3 regions of the Nocardia glycosmidis genome follow, and region 1 is predicted to be linked to each of the others. Evidence: riboswitches for the same ligand, from Rfam matches in the RefSeq annotation. Region 1 holds a riboswitch; each other region holds the start of a gene.
The links. Region 1 has a riboswitch for S-adenosylmethionine ahead of ACT86A_RS21535 (amino acid ABC transporter permease). Riboswitches for the same ligand answer to the same signal wherever they lie in the genome.
Positions count from the first base shown of each region.

Region 1 (6,323 bases):
CGTGCAGCCGAGTCCCGTCACCACGATGCCCGTTGCCCCGGATCGCCCGCGCAACCGCCCCCGCCGGGTCGTGCGGGTAGCGGCGGCTGTCCTGCTGGCGGCGTTGCTGGTCCCGGTGCTCGCCAGCTGCCTGCGCGTGCAGGTGTCGATGGGCTTGTCGTCCAACGACCGGGTATCCGGACGGATCGTCGCCGCCGTGGTGCCCACGGGTCCCGAGGACAAGGGCCCGCAGCTGAAGGCGCCCGACACGCTCGCCGCGAAGGTGCGGGTGGAGCCGTACGCCCAAGATGGGTACACCGGCAGCCAGGTGTTCTTCGAAGACTTGTCGTTCGGCGAGGTGCAACAGCTGGGGCAGCTGTCCGAGCAGACCCAGGGCATGTTCCAGCTGCAGTTCCAGCGCACCGGCGACCTGGTCAGCCTCAACGGCCGAGTCGATCTCAAATCCGTGCCGCCGCACGGCTCGGACGTGCAGTTCACCATCGCGTTCCCGGCCCGCGTCGCGAAGACCAATGGCAGCCGCGAGGGCGACAACGTCGTCTCCTGGAAACTGCCGCCCGGCGACGTCTCCACACTGCGGGCCGAAGTCAGCTACGCCGACCCGAACACCCGCTCGTTCGCGGGTTGGGCGGGCATCGTCGGCGGCATCACGCTCGCGGTGGCCGCGATCGCCGCCGCACTGGCGTACCTGGACCGCAATCCCGCCGCGCCCGGCGCGCCGAAAGCCGGGTTTTCCCTGGGCCGCCGGGGCGTTCGGTAACGCAGAATTACTGAGCGGCATTCTCGACCGCTCGACACAACGCGGCGGCTCGCTTCGGGTACCCGGATGTCCTTGCCGCCCTGGCACATCGGCCGTGGGTAGATCAGGTACCTCTCCTCCGTTGCGGGTCGACCGCATCGGTGTGATCGCCTGACCCACCACCGAATCCCGGGCCGGAAGGCCACATCAGCACGGGCGGAGTCCACCTCGCTGCGCAGCCACCGTGCCCCCGTCGGGCTCCCCCGAACTGCCCGACCGGGGCACGGTGCGATGGCAGGGTCCCCCGCTGCAATAGCGCGGTCGACACCTGGCCGCGGCGGACCGTCGTCACGGCTACGACGGCAGCCGACGCCCGGAGCTCATGGCACGGTGGTGATTCCGACTGTCGGCAAGAAGTGGCACGACTTGGCGCCGTTCTGGACCGTGCCGAACACCGCGGCGAGAACCGTGCCGCGGCCGGTATCGACCGGGACCGCGCGGACGCCACCCATCGGAAGCGTCGCGAAGAGGAACTCCCGGATGGCCTGCTCCGCTTTGGGTCGCAACTCCGGCGGGACTGCGGCGGGGATCATCGCGCGGGCCACCTCCGACAGCGGCCCCATGGCGGCGGTGCCGCTGCGTCCGTTACTCAGATTGAGCCAGGCGACCTGCATACCCGCGGTGTTCGAGCCGTCCGGCCCAAGCCCGTACGGCACGAATGTGAACATGGCCTGCCCCGTTTTGACGGCGTTGAGGTCGAGCCCGGGGATCTGCACGGTGTTCTTCGGCCACGGGCCCGGAATGGTCCCGGCCACGGCGGGCGCGAGCCCGAGGGTCGTGTTGTCGAGGCACAACGCCGCCGCGGCCGGATACGCGAACGGCTCGATGCCGAGGCCGCGCAGCGCGTCGAGCGCGGAGTTGTAGATGCTCCACGGGTCACCGGGCGCCGCGGTCTGCGTGGCGCGGTCGGAGAACGCGGGGGCCGGGTCGTCCGGGGCCGCGCCGGCGGCCCCTGGTCCCGCGAGCGCGAGAGCGACCGAGCCGGTCACGACGGCGGACAACAAAGTCAGACTACGCAACGTGATCACGAAACCTCCTCATCGGCGGAACGATCGAGGGGCACAGTACTCCGGCAAACGCACGCAACAGCCGAGATTGCCAACAGCAATTCCACAGCAGTCCAGTTTGCCGGGATCTACGGCACCGGTCGGCCGCCACCGACAAGCTGTACGCCGCGTCCGGCCGCCGCTTCGGCTCCCCCCGGCACGCCGGCGATGATGCGACCGGGGACCGCACCGCTCTCATTCGGCAGCGCACGCCTGGCTACCAGAATTATCCGACGAATCCAGGCCCGACAAGATCTACGCTCACGCTGATTACTTCTCTTGTTCCAGAGTCCAGTTGCTCGGCATCATGATTCGGCTCGACCCCGACATCGGCCGGCGGGGGGTCGGCACCAACCATCCAGAGCGACCGAGAGACCTGGCTCGTCGACGTCGCAGCAACCCCCCGGTCACCGGGTGCGGGTGCTTCCGCCGGGACCGATGGAGGAACCGAAGTGATTATCGAGGACCTGGCATGGCGTGAGCGTGCCATGGACGCAGCCGCGTTCACGCTCAGGCCGGAACCGAGCGCCCGCGAGGTGCGGGCATGACCACGTCCGCCGCACCCGAAACCTCCTCGCTCGGCGATCCGGCCCCGGCCGGCACATCCGAGCCGCATCCCGCTCGAGCAGGTGAGACGCCTGAGGTAGCCAAGAGCCGGCACCCGTGGCGGTGGGTGGTCAGCGCTGTCGCGCTGGTTCTGCTCGCCCAGTTCGTGCACGGTCTGGCCACCAACCCCGGCTGGGATTGGCCGACGTTCGCGCAGTACATCACGGCGAAATCGGTGCTGTCGGCATTGCAAGTGACGTTGGAGCTGACCGTGTGGGGTACCGCGCTGGGATTCCTCCTCGGCACCGCGCTGGCGGTCGCCCGGCTATCGAACAATCCGGTATTGCGGGTGATCTCCTGGGCCTACATCTGGGCGTTCCGGGCCATCCCGCTGATCGTGCAGCTGCTGTTCTGGTTCAACATCGCCTATCTGTACCGGACGCTGTCGATCGGCATCCCGTTCGGCCCGGCGCTGTTCACCTTCGAGGTGAACGGCGTGATCAGCGGCTTCACCGCCGCCGTGATCGGATTGGCCCTGCATCAGGCGGCATATTCCGCCGAAATCATCCGCGCCGGATTCATCTCGGTCGACGCGGGACAGCTGGAGGCCGCCGCCGCACTGGGGATTCCGCGACTGCGGCAGTTCCGCACCGTCGTTTTCCCGCAGGCGATGCGCTCGATCCTGCCGAACGCGACCAACGAGGTGATCAGCCTGTTCAAGGGCACCTCGATCGTGTCGGTGATGGCGATCGCCGAGCTGTTCTACCAGGTCCAGGTGATCTATGGGCGCAATGGGCGGGTTGTGCCGCTGCTGATGGTCGCGACGGTGTGGTACTTCGTGCTCACCACCGTGCTCTCGGTGGCGCAGTATTACATCGAGCGTCACTACGCCAAAGGCGCGCACCGCAATCCGCCGCCTTCGCCGCTGCAGCGCGCGTGGCAGAAGCTGCAGGAAGTCGCCGAGATCGGTTCCACCGCACCACGCGGAGCGACACGATGACCGGCACGCTCGCCGTCGAGGTTCGCGGCGTCCGGAAATCCTACGGGCCGCACCAGGTGTTGCGCGGCATCGATCTGACCGTTCGCTCCGGCGAAGTGGTCACGGTGATCGGTCCATCCGGCTCCGGCAAGTCGACCCTGCTGCGCGTGGTGAACCGCCTGGAATCACTGGACGCGGGAACTGTGCACATCGACGGCGAGCTGATCGGCTACCGCCTGCGCCGTAACCGGTTGCACGCGCTGCCGGACCGGGAAGTGCGCAAGCAGCGCTCCCGGATCGGCTTCGTCTTCCAGCAGTTCAATCTGTTCCCGCACCTGACAGTGCTCGACAACATCACGCTCGCACCGCTTTCCGCGCAGCACCGCGACCGCGCCGAAATCGAGCGCGAGGCAAAGGAACTGCTCGAACGCGTCGGCATCGGGCAGCTCGCCGGAGCGTATCCGCGCAGGTTGTCCGGCGGCCAGCAGCAACGCGTGGCGATCGCCCGCGCACTGGCGCTGCGGCCCCGCGTGATCCTGTTCGACGAGCCGACCTCCGCATTGGACCCCGAGCTGGTCGGCGAAGTCCTCGACGTGATCCGCGACCTCGCGCACGGCGGCACCGCCCTGGTGATCGTCACCCACGAAATCGGTTTCGCTCGCGAAGTCGCCGACACCGTGGTGTTCCTCGACGAGGGGGTCATCGTCGAGCAGGGTCCGCCGGCGGCCGTCCTCGACCACCCCGAACACCCGCGCACCCGCGCCTTCCTTTCCCGAGTCCGCTGATGAACAGGTATCCGATGAAGCTTTCCGCCCTGGTCACCGCCGCCGCGACCGCGGTCGTGCTGCTGAGCACCGGCTGCACCGAACCCGAGGCGGATTCCGCCGCGCAGCCCGTCGGGTCGATTACCTTCGACCTTTCCCCCGCCCAGTCCGGTCGCGTCCGGGCCGCGAAGGTCGACGCCATCGCCGCGGAGGTGCCGCAGGCGATCCGTGACCGCGGCACCCTGATCGTCACCGGGTCCGCTGGGACCGCGCCGCCGCTGCGGTTCTACGCCACCGACGACAAGACCGTGGTCGGCTCCGAAATCGACTTCGCCTCGCTGGTCGCCGACATTCTCGGCCTGCGACTCGACGTGCAGGTGGCGGACTTCTCGCAGAACTTCGTGCGGGTGGACTCGGGCGAAGTGGACGCCTTCATCTCCAACGTCACCGTCACCGAGGAGCGCAAAGAGAAGTACGACTTCGCGACCTACCGCAAGGACAACGTCGCGCTGGAGGTGCCGATCCAGAGCAAGCTGGAGTACAAGGACCGCACCAGCCTGGCGGGCAAGCGGATCGGCGTCGGCAGCGGCACCAACCAGGAGCAGCTGCTGGTTACGTGGAACGAGCAGAACCGGGCCGAGGGGTTGCCTCCGATCGACATCACCTACTACCAGCAGTTCAGCGACTACTACCTGGCACTGGCCTCGCAGCGGCTGGACGGCTTCCTCGGCCCCAATCCGACCGCGATCTACCACGCGGCCACCGCGAAACAGACCAGGATCGTGGGCACCTTCTCCGGCGCGGGCGAGACGCTGCAAGGCGAGATCGCGGTGCTCACCAAAAAGAACAACGGGCTGATCCCGGCCGTGCAGCACGCGTTGGCCTACGCCATCGAGCACGGCAGTTACCAGCAGGTGATCGACCGGTGGGGCCTGCAGAGCGAGACGGTCACTGAGTCTCGGATCAACCCGCCCGGCCTGCCGAAGAAGCGGTGAGCCCGTGACACAGCAGCTTTCGACCGCGCCACTGCGCGTGCACCGGGTGCTCCAGGACGACCCGCTGGCCGCGCCTCTGCTCGCCGAACTCGCACTCGAATACAGCAGCCGTTACGGCCGCACACCCGGCGAGGTGCACGCCGCGCTACGCGAGCACCCGGCCACGGCGTTCACGCCACCGTACGGGGCATTGCTGGTCGTCACCCAGGACGGGGAGGCGGTGGCGGGCGGCGCGTTCCAGCGCTATGACGCGCACACCGCGGAGCTGAAACGGATCTGGACCTCGCGTGCGCACCGCAGGCGGGGGCTCGGGCGGTTTGTGCTCGACCAGCTGGAGACCGAGATCACTCGCCGCGGCTACCGGCGGGTGTACCTGACCACCGGACCACGCCAGCCCGAAGCCGTCGCCCTGTACCTCGCCGCGGGCTACCGCCCCCTCTACGACCCGGACCTGCCCGCGGAACAGATCGGCAAGCACCCGTTCGAGAAGCACCTGCCAGCCGCCAGTTTGGGAGCCACCGCATGAAGTTTCTGCTTTTCACCCTCGTCACCCGGGTGCCGGACCCGCGGACCGGCCGTCTGCCCGGCACCCGCGAGCGGCTGCGCGAGGTCGTCGACCAGGCGCGACTGGCCGACGAGCTGGGCTACGACGGGTTCGCCGTCGGCGAGCGGCACGAGGACCCGTTCCTGTCCGCCGCGCCGCCGGTGATCCTCTCGCACCTGGCCGCCGTGACCTCCCGGATCACGCTGTTCACCGCGGTGACCACGCTGAGCCTGCTGGACCCGGTGCGTGCTTTCGAGGACTACTCGACGCTGGACAACCTCTCCGGCGGTCGGCTGGAACTGATCATCGGGAAGGGCAACGGCACCGCACAGGCGCAGCTGTTCCACGTCACCACCGACGACCAGTGGGATCGCAATCGCGAAGGCTACGAGCTGTTCCGCGCGCTGTGGGCCGGCGAAAGGGTCACCTGGTCGGGGCGGTTCCGCCCGCCACTGCGCGAGGCCAAGGCGCTGCCGCGGCCGCTGCAGCCGAACATCCGGATCTGGCACGGCAGCGCGACCAGCCGCGACTCGGTGGAACTGGCCGCGCGGCACGGTGATCCGGTGTTCTCGGCGAACGTCACCAATCCGATCGAGCCCTATGCCGAGCTGGTGCGCTACTACCGGGAGCGTTGGGCGTTCCACGGCAACGAT
Region 1 covers NZ_JBQWRH010000018.1:28,606-34,928, forward strand. The annotation lists gene ACT86A_RS21525 (LppM family (lipo)protein) at 26-757, shown strand; gene ACT86A_RS21530 (hypothetical protein) at 1,117-1,824, opposite strand; SAM riboswitch class I at 2,194-2,287, shown strand; gene ACT86A_RS21535 (amino acid ABC transporter permease) at 2,387-3,388, shown strand; gene ACT86A_RS21540 (amino acid ABC transporter ATP-binding protein) at 3,385-4,152, shown strand; gene ACT86A_RS21545 (ABC transporter substrate-binding protein) at 4,167-5,126, shown strand; gene ACT86A_RS21550 (GNAT family N-acetyltransferase) at 5,131-5,652, shown strand; gene ACT86A_RS21555 (LLM class flavin-dependent oxidoreductase) at 5,649-6,323, shown strand, end outside.

Region 2 (6,323 bases), on a different contig from region 1:
GCCGACGTAGGTGCCGCCATAGGCGACGTCGTGGTATCCGGGCGCGGCCGAGGCCGAAGCGGCCGTCGACACCCCGGCGACGGCGGCGGTGGCCAGCAGACCAGCAGCGAGAATGGACTTGATGCGCATTGTTCGTTCTCCTGAATTTCCGGGTGGAATTTCTGACACCACAAACGTTATGGCCGATCGCCGCTGCGCACAGCCACCCCTAGGGTGAGGGCAGTGCAACCCTGGGGCGAATCACCTTGCCCACCCTTTCGCTCCCCTCGGGCGGGCACCGCGCATCCCATCCGGTCGCGCCCCCGCCGACGGACTCACTTGCCGCGGAACTCGGGCGCGCGTTTTTCGAAGACGGCCTTGATGGCCTCGGTCAGGTCCTCGGAGGGCAGGAACGCGGCATTCCACGCGGAGACGTAGCGCAGACCCGCGGCGACCTCGTCCTTGCGCCGCTGCTCCAGCACATCTTTGACACCCTGCACGACCAGTGGGGGATTCGCGGCGATCTCGCGGGCGGTGGCGTGCGCCGCGGACAGCACCGCCTCCTGATCCGGGAAGACGTCGTTGACCAGGCCGATCTTCTCCGCACGCGCGGCGTCGATGTCTTTGCCGGTGTAGGCGAGTTCACGCAGGTGCCCCTCGCCGATCACACCGGGCAGCCGGTGCAGCGACCCGATGTCCGCGACGATCGCGACCTTGGCCTCTCGCAGGCTGAACTTCGCTTCGGCGCTGGCGTAGCGGATGTCGGCCGCCGCGATCAGGTCCAGTCCACCGCCGATGCACCACCCGGATACCGCGGCGATCACCGGTTTGCGGCAATCCGCCACCGCGGTGACCGAAGCCTGCATTTTGCGCAGCTCGGTCAGGAATTCGGTGCGCGGCCCAGCCCAGGCCCGCTCGCCCAGCAACGCACCGAACATGCCGCTCATCGCGGGCAGCAGGTCGAGGCCGTAGCAGAAGTTCTTTCCCGAACCGGTCAGCACAATCGCGCGGATCTCCGGGTCGGTGTCCAGCGCCTGGAAGATCTCCGGTAATTCGCGCCAGAAATCCGGGCCCATCGCATTGCCCTTGCCGGGACCGGTCAACGCAACCTGCGCAACGTTGTCCTTCGTTTCGACGGCGAAAGCTTGCCACTCTGTCATTTGTACAGCGTATCGAGCGGATTCGAGACCGACATCCTGGGCCGGGACAGCCCCGCATACCGGACGGAGCACGCAAACCTCGCCGCGTGTAAATCCTGTGCAAATTAACGGGGACGCACCTGGTTCCCGGCTCGAATAAAGCCGGATCATGGTCGAGTCAGCAAACCTCATTCATCGGGTTCGGAGCAGATCATGCTGATGCATCAGGGAATCGGCCTCGACCGGTTCAATGAAATGCCGCGCGGCAGCGCGGTCCACGCACTGTACGAATGTTGCTGCAACGTCACGTGGGCGGCGAAGCTGACCGACGCTCGTCCCTATCCGGACCAGGACGCGCTGCTGGCCAGAGCCGATGTCGAGCTGCTCGCCCTCTCCCGGCGAGATGTCGACCGCGCCTTCGAAGCACTTGTGCACGAGCAGGTCTCGGCACACGATCTGACCCAGCTCGCCCGAATCACCCGGGAGCGGCTTTCCGGAATGCTCGGCCCGATCGAGGGGTTCCCGGAATACTGAGCCGGTGGCGCGACTCGCGCGGCGCACCGCCCGCAATCGCTCTACTCTGGTGGGATGCGCAGGTCGTCATTGCCACCGGTCGCCTGCCGGGTCGCCGATACCCTCATCGCCCGAGGCCATCACGGCCTGATCGTGGCCCAGCCGGAGCCGACGCGCAGCGCCGCGGACGCCGCCAGGGTGCTGGGCGTGGACCTGGGCGCGATCACGAAATCACTTGTCTTCCTCCTCGACGACGAACCGGTTCTGCTGCTGGTCTCCGGCGCACACGAAGTCGATCTGGCGAACACCGGAGCGCGCCTGGAGGGAACGCTGACCCGCGCCGCCGCCGAGCTGGTGCTCGAAGTCACCGGCCAGCCGATCGGCGGTGTCGCACCGGTCGGCCACCCGACCAACCTGCCGACCTGGGTGGACAACGCGCTGTCGCGACATCGAGAGGTCTGGGCGGCGGGCGGGCACCCGGATACCATTTTCCGCACGACGTTCCCGGAGCTGCTGCGGATCACCGCGGGCCTTCCGATCGACGTCGATTGAGGTCGGGTTACCGGGTCCGCCGATAGCATCCGGCAGCGCTCGAACCGCGGTCTCAGCCGATCAGGCAGGGAGCCGCGCCGGCCGGGGCGGTGGAGGTGAAGGGGCGCGTTTCGGGGGTGGGGTTCCACAGACCGTTGGTGGCGGCGTAGTCCCAGATGGGGCCGGTGCTCACGAGAGTCGCCACGGCCTCGATCAGGCGGTCCACATCAGCGGAGGTGGTGCCCAGGCCGATGCTGGCGCGCAGCGCCCCATCCAGGCCGAGGCGAGCCAGCAGCGGGTGGGCGCAGAAACGTCCGTCGCGCACGCCGATGCCGTGTTCGGCGGAGAGATAGGCGGCGACCTGACCGGGGACGAATCCATCCAGCGTGAAGGCGACGATACCCACCGAGTCGGGACTGTCGGACCAGATGCGCAGCAGCCGCACGCCCGAGATCGCGGCAAGGCCGTCCCGGAGCCGGTCGGCGAGCCGGTGTTCGTGCGCGGCAAGGGTTTCGGCCTCGATGGCACACAGCGCGTCGCACGCGGCGGCGAGCGCGGCGGCGCCGAGCACGTTCGGCGACCCGGCCTCGTGCCGCTGCGGAGCGGGGGCCCACTCGGCCTCGGTTGTGCTCACCTCCCGAACCGCCCCGCCGCCGGACAGATAGGGCTGCGCCGCATCGAGCCAATCCCGCTTGCCCACCAGCACACCCGCGCCGAAGGGCGCGTACAGCTTGTGACCGGAACAGGCTAGATAGTCGATTCCGGTGTCCCGCAGGCTGATCCGACGATGTGGCGCCAGCTGCGCCGCGTCCACCAAGATCCGGGCGCCGCACTGGTGCGCGATGGTGGCCAGCCGCTCCAGTGGCAGCACCTCCCCGGTGACGTTCGACGCGCCGGTCACCGCGAGCAACGCGGCGGGCTTGCTGCACAACTCGGCGACCAGCCGGCCGACGGTCTCCTCGACCGTGTCGGCCGCCTGCACGACGCGGCGGCCGCGCCTGGTCCACGGCAGGAAGTTGGCGTGGTGCTCGATATCGAGCACTACCGTGTCGCCGGGCACGCAGGACGCGAGCAGGTTCAGCGAGTCGGTGGTGTTGCGCGTGAACACCACCACGTGATCCGGTGCGGCGTCGAGGAACTTGCCTACCGATCCGCGGGCGGCCTCGTAGCACTCCGTGGAGATCCGCGAAGCGTAACCCGCGCCGCGGTGCACGCTCGCGTAGAACGGCAGCAACTGCTGCACGCGGTCGGTAACCTGCGCCAATGCCGGCGCGCTCGCCGCATAGTCGAAATTCGCGTAGCTCGCGGTTCCGCCCTGCACGAGCGGCACCAGCAGTTCGTCGCCCGAGACCCGGGCGAATGCGGCACAGGTGGTATCGACAACACTAGTCATCACGTGAATCCCGTCGGCTCTAGGACCGCGATCGAATGATTCGTCGAGTCCGCGCTTGCCGCGCCCGGTTGGGCGGCGGCCGGGTCGTCACCCGGAGCACCCCACCGCGGAGGAGGGTTGCCGACCAGCAAGCCGGGGCTTAGCGCTGGTACTCATGACCTGACCCGAGATTGGCAGAAGCGCCCCAGCGCTGTCAACTGGGTACCAATCCCAGGCCGGCACATACCGATCGGGACCTGCCCGACGTCCGTGCGTCCGCGCGCAGACTCACGAGCCGGGCCGGCACCCCTGACCTCGCTTTACGAGCACTGTTCGCCATCGAAGCCGGCACGCGGCTGTTGCCCTGAACACATCCGCGCCACCGCTGCCGGCCGGAGCAGGCCCGGCATCTCGTCTCCGACGACGCTACGACCGAACAAATACAGCAAATACGCAGCAGCACCCGGTAACCCGAACGATCGTCCCTGGTGCCCAGGTAACCACAGCGGCCCGCGCTTTTGCGGAAAGCAAAACCAAGCGTTACCTGTTCGCAGCCCGTCGCGCCCCGATTCGCGATGTCACAGCGCACGAGTCGCCGGACGCTCAGCCCTCATCCAGCTAACAACAAGCAGCCGATCTCGAATCCATGGTGTTCACCCCTTGTCGAGCGCAGCGACATTCCCCGTTCGCGCAGCGCCGCTGGGCGCTGCCGAAGCAAACCCAGTACCGTGGACAACTGGCCAATCGCGGCATTTGCCCTTTGGTAACCCCGCCCTTTGGTAACCCGCCCTTTGGTAACCCAACTATGGCGCGACAACGGAAAGTGTGAGGCAGATCGATGGAAGGTTCGGTGGGCACCGTGCTCCGAACAGAGGTCGACGCGCCGCAGCGTCCGTTGTTGCGGGGCGAGCATGCGCCGCAGGCCAGGACGCTGGTCGACATCCTGACCGCTACCGCGCTCGCACATCCCGACGCCCCGGCCATCGACGACGGCCAGGTGGTGCTGACCTACCTGGACTTGGTGGTCGAGGTCGAGCAGACCATGGCCCGCCTCGCCACAGCGGGCGTACGCCCCGGTGACCGGGTCGGGGTGCGGATGCCTTCCGGGACCCGCGGACTCTACGTCACCATTCTCGCGGTCCTCTACAGTGGCGCGGCCTATGTGCCGGTCGACGCCGACGACCCGGACGAGCGGGCCCAGCTGGTCTTCGGCGAAGCCCAGGTCACCGCGCTGGTGACCGCCGACGGCATCGAGACCACGGCCGCGGGTATCCGTGCCGCGGAACAGCACGAACGTGGGGAAACCTGGTCGACGCTCCCCACCCCCGGCGACGATGCCTGGATCATCTTCACCTCGGGCTCGACCGGCACCCCGAAAGGCGTTGCCGTCACCCACCGCAACGCCGCCGCGTTCGTCGACGCCGAAGCTGACCTGTTCCTGCGCGACGCCCCGATCGGCCCGGGTGACCGGGTGCTCGCCGGTCTCTCGGTCGCCTTCGACGCCTCCTGCGAGGAGATGTGGCTGGCCTGGCGCAACGGCGCCTGCCTGGTGCCGGCTCCGCGCGAGCTGGTGCGCACCGGCGCCGACCTGGGCCCCTGGCTGGTGCGGCGCGAGATCAGCATCGTCTCGACGGTGCCGACCCTGGCCGCGACCTGGCCGGTCGAAGCGCTGGAGGCGGTGCGCCTGCTCATCTTCGGCGGTGAGGCCGTCGCACCGGAACTCGCCGAACGACTTGCCGGAGATGATGATTCGATTCGCGAGGTATGGAACACCTACGGCCCCACCGAGGCAACGGTCGTCGCCTGTGCCGCACAGCTGAACGGCCAGTGGCCGATCCGGATCGGGCTTCCCCTCAACGGCTGGGATCTGGTCGTGGTGGATCAAGCGGGAAATCCCGTGGCCGAGGGCGAGTCCGGCGAATTGGTGATCGGCGGCGTCGGCCTGGCACGCTATCTCGACCCCGCCAAGGACGCGGAGAAGTACGCACCGCTGCCCTCGGTCGGCTGGGACCGCGCCTACCGTAGCGGCGACCTGGTTCGCAACGAGAGCGCGGGGCTGGTCTTCCTCGGCCGCGCCGATGATCAGATCAAACTCGGCGGCCGCCGCATCGAGCTCGGCGAGATCGACAACGCACTCCAGCATCTCCCCGGTGTCACCGGCGCCGCCGCCGCGATCCGAAGCACAAAGGCGGGCAACAAGCTACTGATCGGCTACCTCACCGCGCCCGGACCGGACTTCGACGTCAAGGCCGCACGAGCCATCCTCGCCGAACAACTTCCGGCCCCGCTGGTCCCCCGGCTCGCGGTGGTCCCCGAGCTACCGACCCGTACCTCCGGCAAGGTGGATCGCGACGCCCTGCCGTGGCCGCTACCGGGCTCAGGCGAGGACGACGACAACGACCTGACCGGCACAGCGCAATGGGTTGCCGGATTGTGGGATTCGATTCTCGGCGCGGAGGTCGGCGATCTCGATGCCGACTTCTTCGATCTGGGCGGCGGCTCGCTCGCCGCGGCACAGCTGGTCGCCGCGCTGCGCGAACGTTATCCGCAGATCGCCGTCGCCGATCTCTACGACCATCCGCGCCTCGGCGCTCTGGTCGAGCTGCTGGAGCAGACCACACCCGCGGTCGCCGTCACCGAACGCGTGGTGCGCCCGACGCCCTTGGCGGCGCAAGCGGCGCAGGTGCTCGCCACCATCCCGTTGACCACGCTCACCGGCCTGCAGTGGCTCACCTGGCTGGCGATCGTCGGCAATATCGCCGCCTGGTCCGGCTCGCTGCCGTGGCTGC
Region 2 covers NZ_JBQWRH010000015.1:167,540-173,862, forward strand. The annotation lists gene ACT86A_RS19895 (hypothetical protein) at 1-129, opposite strand, end outside; gene ACT86A_RS19900 (crotonase/enoyl-CoA hydratase family protein) at 315-1,139, opposite strand; gene ACT86A_RS19905 (2-oxo-4-hydroxy-4-carboxy-5-ureidoimidazoline decarboxylase) at 1,332-1,652, shown strand; gene ACT86A_RS19910 (YbaK/EbsC family protein) at 1,707-2,183, shown strand; gene ACT86A_RS19915 (aminotransferase class V-fold PLP-dependent enzyme) at 2,236-3,555, opposite strand; SAM riboswitch class IV at 3,602-3,715, opposite strand; gene ACT86A_RS19920 (Pls/PosA family non-ribosomal peptide synthetase) at 4,373-6,323, shown strand, end outside.
Region 2: it holds a riboswitch for S-adenosylmethionine, as region 1 does, so the genes downstream of both, ACT86A_RS19915 (aminotransferase class V-fold PLP-dependent enzyme) here and ACT86A_RS21535 (amino acid ABC transporter permease) in region 1, are expected to answer to the same signal.

Region 3 (6,323 bases), on a different contig from region 1:
ACGTCCACCTACGCGCTGCTGCGCGAGCACGGCTACCTGATCAGTCGTCAGGGTTCGCGCAGCACCGTGGCGCTGCCGCGTGACGTGCAGCACGACGGCATCAAGCCGGCCAGGAGCATTCTGGTCATGATGGGTTCGCCGCCGCTGCCCACCATCGACCTGACCTACGCCGCTATGGCCGCGCCGCTCGAGATGCAGGACGCGTATACCGCTGCGTTGGAAGGGATTCCGGCCTACCTCGACACGCACGGCATGGATCCGGTCGGTGTGCTGGCGCTGCGCGAGGCAATTGCCCGCCGCTACACCGCGCGCGGCCTGCCGACCGAGCCGGAGCAGATCCTGGTCACCCTCGGCGCTCAGCACGGCATGCGTCTGTTGCTGAATGTGCTCAGCGCGCCCGCCGCCCGCGTGCTCATCGACCATCCGACCTATCCGAACGCCATCGAGGCGATTCGCGACGTCGGCGCGCGTCCGGTGCCGGTGCCGCTGCGCCCGGACGATCCGGCGGCCGGCTGGGACCTCGACGGAATCCGCAGCGCGGCACAGCAAACCGCGGCCAGCCTGGCCTACCTGGTGCCGGATTACAACAACCCGACCGGCCTGCTACTCGACGCCGAGGGTCGCGCCGAGCTGGCCGCCATCGCCCGCGAGACCAGGATGACCATGGTGATCGATGAGTCCATGGCAGATCTGGGGCTCGGCGACGCCGCTGCGCCGCCTCCGGTCGCGTGCTTCGCCAAGGGCGCCGAGATCGTCACGATCGGCTCGGCCTCGAAGTCCTTCTGGGGCGGTCTGCGGGTCGGCTGGATTCGCACCAATCAGGCGCTGATCGCCAAGCTGCTCGGCATCCGCTCGACGGTCGACCTCGGCACGCCCGTCATGGACCAGTTGGCCACCGTGCACCTGCTCGAGCACGCGGATGCGATCCTCGACCGTCGCCGGGACCAATTGCGTTCGCAACGCGCCGCTCTGCTCGATGCGCTCGCCGAGGAGCTGCCGGATTGGCGCGTCACCGTCGGGGCGGGCGGCATGTCGGTGTGGGCGCAGTTGCCGACCTCGGTGTCGACGGCGCTGGCTGCCACCGCCCCCAATCACGGCGTATTGCTCGCGGCGGGGCCGAGATTCGGCGTGCAGGGTGCGTTCGAACGCTTCCTGCGGCTGCCGTTCACCCACCGGGAGCCGGACTTGCGGTTGGCGGTCAAGGCGATCGCATCCGCCTACGAGGCGCTGACGCCGCGCGCCACTGATCCGTTGACGCCACTGACTTGCTACTGAGCGGATTTCGCGCGGAAGGCTGAAAGCCCGTAGAGGTCTTCACGAAACCGGCGCCGGCGCGCTCGGCCACCCCGTGGCGCCAGCGCCCACGCGGCCGTCTCAGTCGGCCCAGACCGAGTCGATCGGCGTGGCCGTGGTCGGCGGCGGGGTGGGGACCGCGTTCGGCGTGCGGGAGAAGCGCGGCGCCGGCGCGTGCTGGGTGATGTTGTCCAAGTTCAGCAGTGAGCCGCGGGCCGCGATGTGCTCGTTGGTCGCCGCCTCCTCGAAGGTGAGCACCGGTGAGACACAGGCGTCGGTGCCCTGGAAGATCTCCGTCCACTCAGCGCGCGTCTTGGTTCGGAAGCGTTCGGCGAAAAGCTTTTTCAGCGTGTCCTGGCCCGCGGGGTCGAGCTGGGCTGGCAGCCCTTCGGCGTCGATTTCCAGCCCGGCGAGCAGTTGTGCGTAGAACTGGGGTTCGAGCGCGCCGACCGCCAAGTATTTGCCGTCGGAGGTTTCGTAGGTGTCGTAGAACGACATCCCCGTGTCGAGCAGGTTCACGCCGCGCTCGTCGGACCAGGCGCCGCTGCCGCGCATGGCCCAGATCAGGTGCGAAAGGGCAAGGGTGCCATCGACCATGGCGGCGTCGATCACCTGGCCCTTGCCGGAATTCTGCCGCTCGACCAGCGCGGCCAGGATGCCGAAGATCAGGAACATCGAACCGCCGCCGAAATCGCCCACCATGTTCAGCGGCGGTACCGGCCGTTCGCCTTTGCGGCCGATGGCGTGCAGCACGCCGGTGATGGAGATGTAGTTGATGTCGTGCCCGGCGCGGTCGGCCAGCGGGCCCTGCTGACCCCAGCCGGTCATCCGGCCGTAGACCAGGCGCGGGTTGCGGGCGAGCGCGTGGTCCGGGCCGAGACCCATCCGCTCGGTGACACCGGGGCGGAAACCCTCGATCAGTACGTCCGCTTTGTCGATCAGCCGGAGCACCTTCGCCACGTCCGCCGGGTCCTTGAGATCCGCCTCGACGATGGTCCGGCCGCGCAGCTGCGCCCGGTCGTGCTCGCCGGACAACTGCCCGGGGCGCTGCACCCGCACCACCTCGGCGCCCAGATCGGCGAGCAGCAGCGCCGCGTGCGGACCGGGGCCGAGACCGGCCAATTCGACGATCTTGATGCCCGCGAGGGGGCCCCGCTCAGGGATGGATGGAGTACTCACGCCCTACCTCACATGGTCGTTGATCCAGCTTGTCGTTGATTCAGCGCACCGACAGCTGGTGCGTCGTCCCGGCCGTCGCCGAACGGGTGAATTGACAGTAGGACAATAACGCCGGAAGGGCGAGCCGGGTCACACTCGCACGCCGGGTCGGCGATGGGCGGCAGCAACCGGCCCCGGATATCGGCCGCGTGCCGTTCTCCGGGGACCGGTGCCGGGTCGCTCAGGAGAGGGCTCGGTCGAGGTCGTCCAGGAGGTCTTCGACGTCTTCGAGGCCCACCGAGACGCGCAGGACGCCGTCGGACAGGCCGATGGTGGCGCGGCCTTCGGCGCCCATGGCGCGGTGGGTGGTGGTGGCCGGGTGGGTGATCAAGGTCTTGGCGTCGCCGAGGTTGTTGGAGATGTCGATGACGCGCAATCGGTTCAGCACCTCGAAAGCGCGCTTCTTCGCCTCGTTCTCGGGGGCGTCCAGCTCGAAGGTGACCACGGTGCCGCCCCCGCTCATCTGACCGGTGGCCAGCGCGTGCTGCGGATGCGACTCCAGGAAAGGGTATTTCACCCAGCTGACCGCCTTGTTGTCCTCCAGGAAGCGGGCAACCCGCAGTGCGGAGTCGACCGAATGGCGCACCCGCAGCGGCATGGTTTCCAGACCCTTCAGCAGGGTCCACGCGTTGAACGGGCTCAGCGCCGGACCGGTATGGCGCATCAGCGTTTTCACCGGCCCGTCGATGTAGTCCTGCGCGCCGAGAATCGCTCCGCCGAGTACCCGGCCCTGCCCGTCGATGTGCTTGGTGCCGGAGTAGACCACCACGTCGGCGCCGAGTTCGAAGCCGCTTTGCAGCAACGGTGTGGCGAAGACGTTGTCCAGCACCACTTTCGCGCCCGCGGCATGGGCCAGTTCGCTCACCCTACGGACATCGACCAGGGTCTGCATCGGATTGGCGGGCGTCTCGAAGAACACCGCATTGGTCGGCACCGACAGCGCCTGCTCCCACTGGTCGAGATCCTCGCCGTCGACGAAGACGGTCTCCACGCCCCAGCGCGGCAGGATCTCGTTGCACACCACGAAGCAGGAACCGAATAGGCTGCGCGCGGCGACCAGCCGGTCACCCGCGCCGAGCAATGCGCCCAGCGCGGTGAACACCGCCGACATGCCGCTCGCGGTGGCGAAGCACGCTTCGGCGCCGTCGATCAGCCGGATCCGCTCCTCGAACATGGCGACCGTCGGATTGCCGTAGCGGGAGTAGACGAAATGCTCCGCCTCGCCGGTGAACGCGGCCTCGGCGGCTTCCGCGCTCTCGTAGACGAAGCCGGAGCTCAGGTACAACGCCTCGGAGGTTTCCTCGAAGCCGGAGCGCCGCAGTCCGCCCCGCACACCGAGCGTCGCGGGACCGACACCCTCGGGCAGGGGCTTGTCGAACGCGCCGCCGGTGATCACGACTGCCGCCAGGGCAGTCCGAGGGCGCGCCAGCCGGCGCCGCCGCGATGCCCGAACCCATCGAGCGGACCCTCGAAGCCGTCGAGCACGTTGTAGGAGGTGTGGTAGCCGGCCGCGGTGGCGGCGATCGCCGCGCCGACCGAACGCTGGCCGGAGCGACAGAGGAACACCACCGGCGTGGCGGGATCGTGGTTGTCGAGTGCCTGCCGCAGTTGCTCGACGAAGGCCTCGTTGCGCGCGCCGGCGGAGTCGACCCACTCGATCAGCACGGTAGGCCGATCGATCGAACTCGTGTCGGGGACGCCGACAAACCGCCATTCGGCTTCCGTCCGCACGTCGACGAGAACGGTTTCGGGATTGTCGCGCAACAGTTCCCATGCCTGCTGGGGGGTGATGTCACCGGCGTAATTGCTCATCTGCTCCTCCTGCGAATCCGCACTTGCCGCGCCCGCGTCTTCGAGCACGGCCCGGTCGTCACCCGGAGCACCCCACCGCGGAGGAGGGTTGCCGACCAGTAATGCCGGGGCTTGACACTGGTTCTCATGACCTTCGACTGAGATTGCACCGAGCCGGGTCACCGTGTCAAACGGTGGCTCACACTGCGCGAACGCTCAGGTGCAGACCAACCACTTGGCGCCGGATCTGGTGAGGTTCCACGTCTTGGTCGTCTCCGTGCCGTCTGTCACCGTGGTCACGGTGGCCTTGCCTTTGTCGCCGTCGACGATCGGGGGATCGATTTTCCTGATCTCGACTGACTTTCCGGCGCCGGACTGCCCGGCCAGCGGCGAACGGGCGGCGTCGAAGCCCTGGCATCCGGTACCGGGCGCCGGCACCGTCTCGGTGCCATTGGCGCCCTCGACGAAGTTGCGGACGGCCGCGGCGATGCGGTCGGAATCTGTGACATTTTTCTCAGCAGGCGACAGGACTCCGCCGAGCACGATCGCGCCGAGCACGATCGCCGCGATCACCGCGGCCGCGATGAACGGGATCGCGGAAGGCTGGTCGGTCTGATCGACCTGGATGATGTCGTCGTCGTCCGCGGTCGGCCGCTGCTCGGTCATGGCTCGATGATCCCTGGTCGGCGGGGTTATCGGGCGCTCGGCCCCACCGGAAAGGGGGGAGTCGCCGCCGGGACCCCAACAGCCGCTTCAGACCGAACGAGAGCGGGTATGCGCCGATTGTGAGGTTCTATGGCATCCACGGGGTTCACGCACCGGCTCGAGGCGCGATCGAGGGTCCCGATAGAATCGCGGGACGGCAGCCTGCTGTGATAGCGAATCGGCAGCTCGTCGCCGCGGCGAACGGAGCACCGTGCAGCCACGAGCCGGCAACGCCGGCGTCCGCACCGGACCGGGGCGACCTAGCCGGTGTGTCAACTTAGCCTAAGCTAAGCCAGACGTCATTAATTGTTTCGACCATGAGGGTGCGCGTAAGAAATGACCGAACAGAGTGCAGTATCGGATGGCGGTGTTCGCGAGCCCTCGGTGGCGACGCAGGCTTCCTCCTCCGGGCCTGACGCGCACACCGCGCCGACCCGCCCGCTCCGCATTGCGATCGTGGGCGCCGGACCGGCGGGGATCTACGCCGCCGACGCGCTGATGAAGTCCGACGCCGAGGTGAGTATCGACCTGTTCGAGCGCATGCCCGCGCCGTTCGGGCTGATCCGCTATGGCGTCGCCCCCGACCACCCGCGGATCAAGGGCATCATCACCGCCCTGCACAAGGTGCTCGACAAGCCTCAGGTCCGCCTGCTCGGCAATATCGACTACGGCACCGACATCACCCTCGATGACCTGCGTGCCTTCTACGACGCGGTGATCTTCTCCACCGGCGCCAACGCCGACCGCGCCCTGCCCGTCCCCGGCATCGACCTCGACGGTTCCTTCGGCGCCGCCGACTTCGTGTCCTGGTACGACGGCCATCCCGACGTGCCGCGCAGCTGGCCGCTGGACGCGGAGAAGGTCGCGGTGCTCGGTGTGGGCAACGTTGCCCTGGACGTGGCCCGCGTGCTGGCCAAGACCGGCGACGAACTGCTGCCCACCGAGATCCCGCCGAACGTGTACAACGGGCTCAAGGCGAACAAGGCCGTCGAGGTCCACGTCTTCGGACGCCGCGGTCCCGCCCAGGCCAAGTTCACCCCGCTGGAGCTGCGCGAACTCGACCACTCGCCGACCATCGAGGTCATCGTCGCCCCCGAGGACATCGATTACGACGAAGGCTCCGAAGCCGCGCGCCGGCATTCCAAGCAGGTCGACATGGTCGCCAACACCCTCGAGCAGTGGGCGATTCGCGACGTCGGCAACCGGCCGCACAAGCTGTTCCTGCACTTCTTCGAGTCCCCCGCCGAGGTGCTCGGTGCGGACGGCAAGGTCGTCGGCCTGCGCACCGAGCGCACCCAGCTCGACGGCACCGGCAA
Region 3 covers NZ_JBQWRH010000002.1:342,984-349,306, reverse strand. The annotation lists gene yczR (MocR-like transcription factor YczR) at 1-1,275, shown strand, start outside; gene ACT86A_RS04075 (CaiB/BaiF CoA transferase family protein) at 1,375-2,472, opposite strand; gene ACT86A_RS04070 (O-succinylhomoserine sulfhydrylase) at 2,693-3,907, opposite strand; gene ACT86A_RS04065 (rhodanese-like domain-containing protein) at 3,904-4,323, opposite strand; SAM riboswitch class IV at 4,338-4,455, opposite strand; gene ACT86A_RS04060 (Rv0361 family membrane protein) at 4,519-4,968, opposite strand; gene ACT86A_RS04055 (FAD-dependent oxidoreductase) at 5,344-6,323, shown strand, end outside.
Region 3: it holds a riboswitch for S-adenosylmethionine, as region 1 does, so the genes downstream of both, ACT86A_RS04065 (rhodanese-like domain-containing protein) here and ACT86A_RS21535 (amino acid ABC transporter permease) in region 1, are expected to answer to the same signal.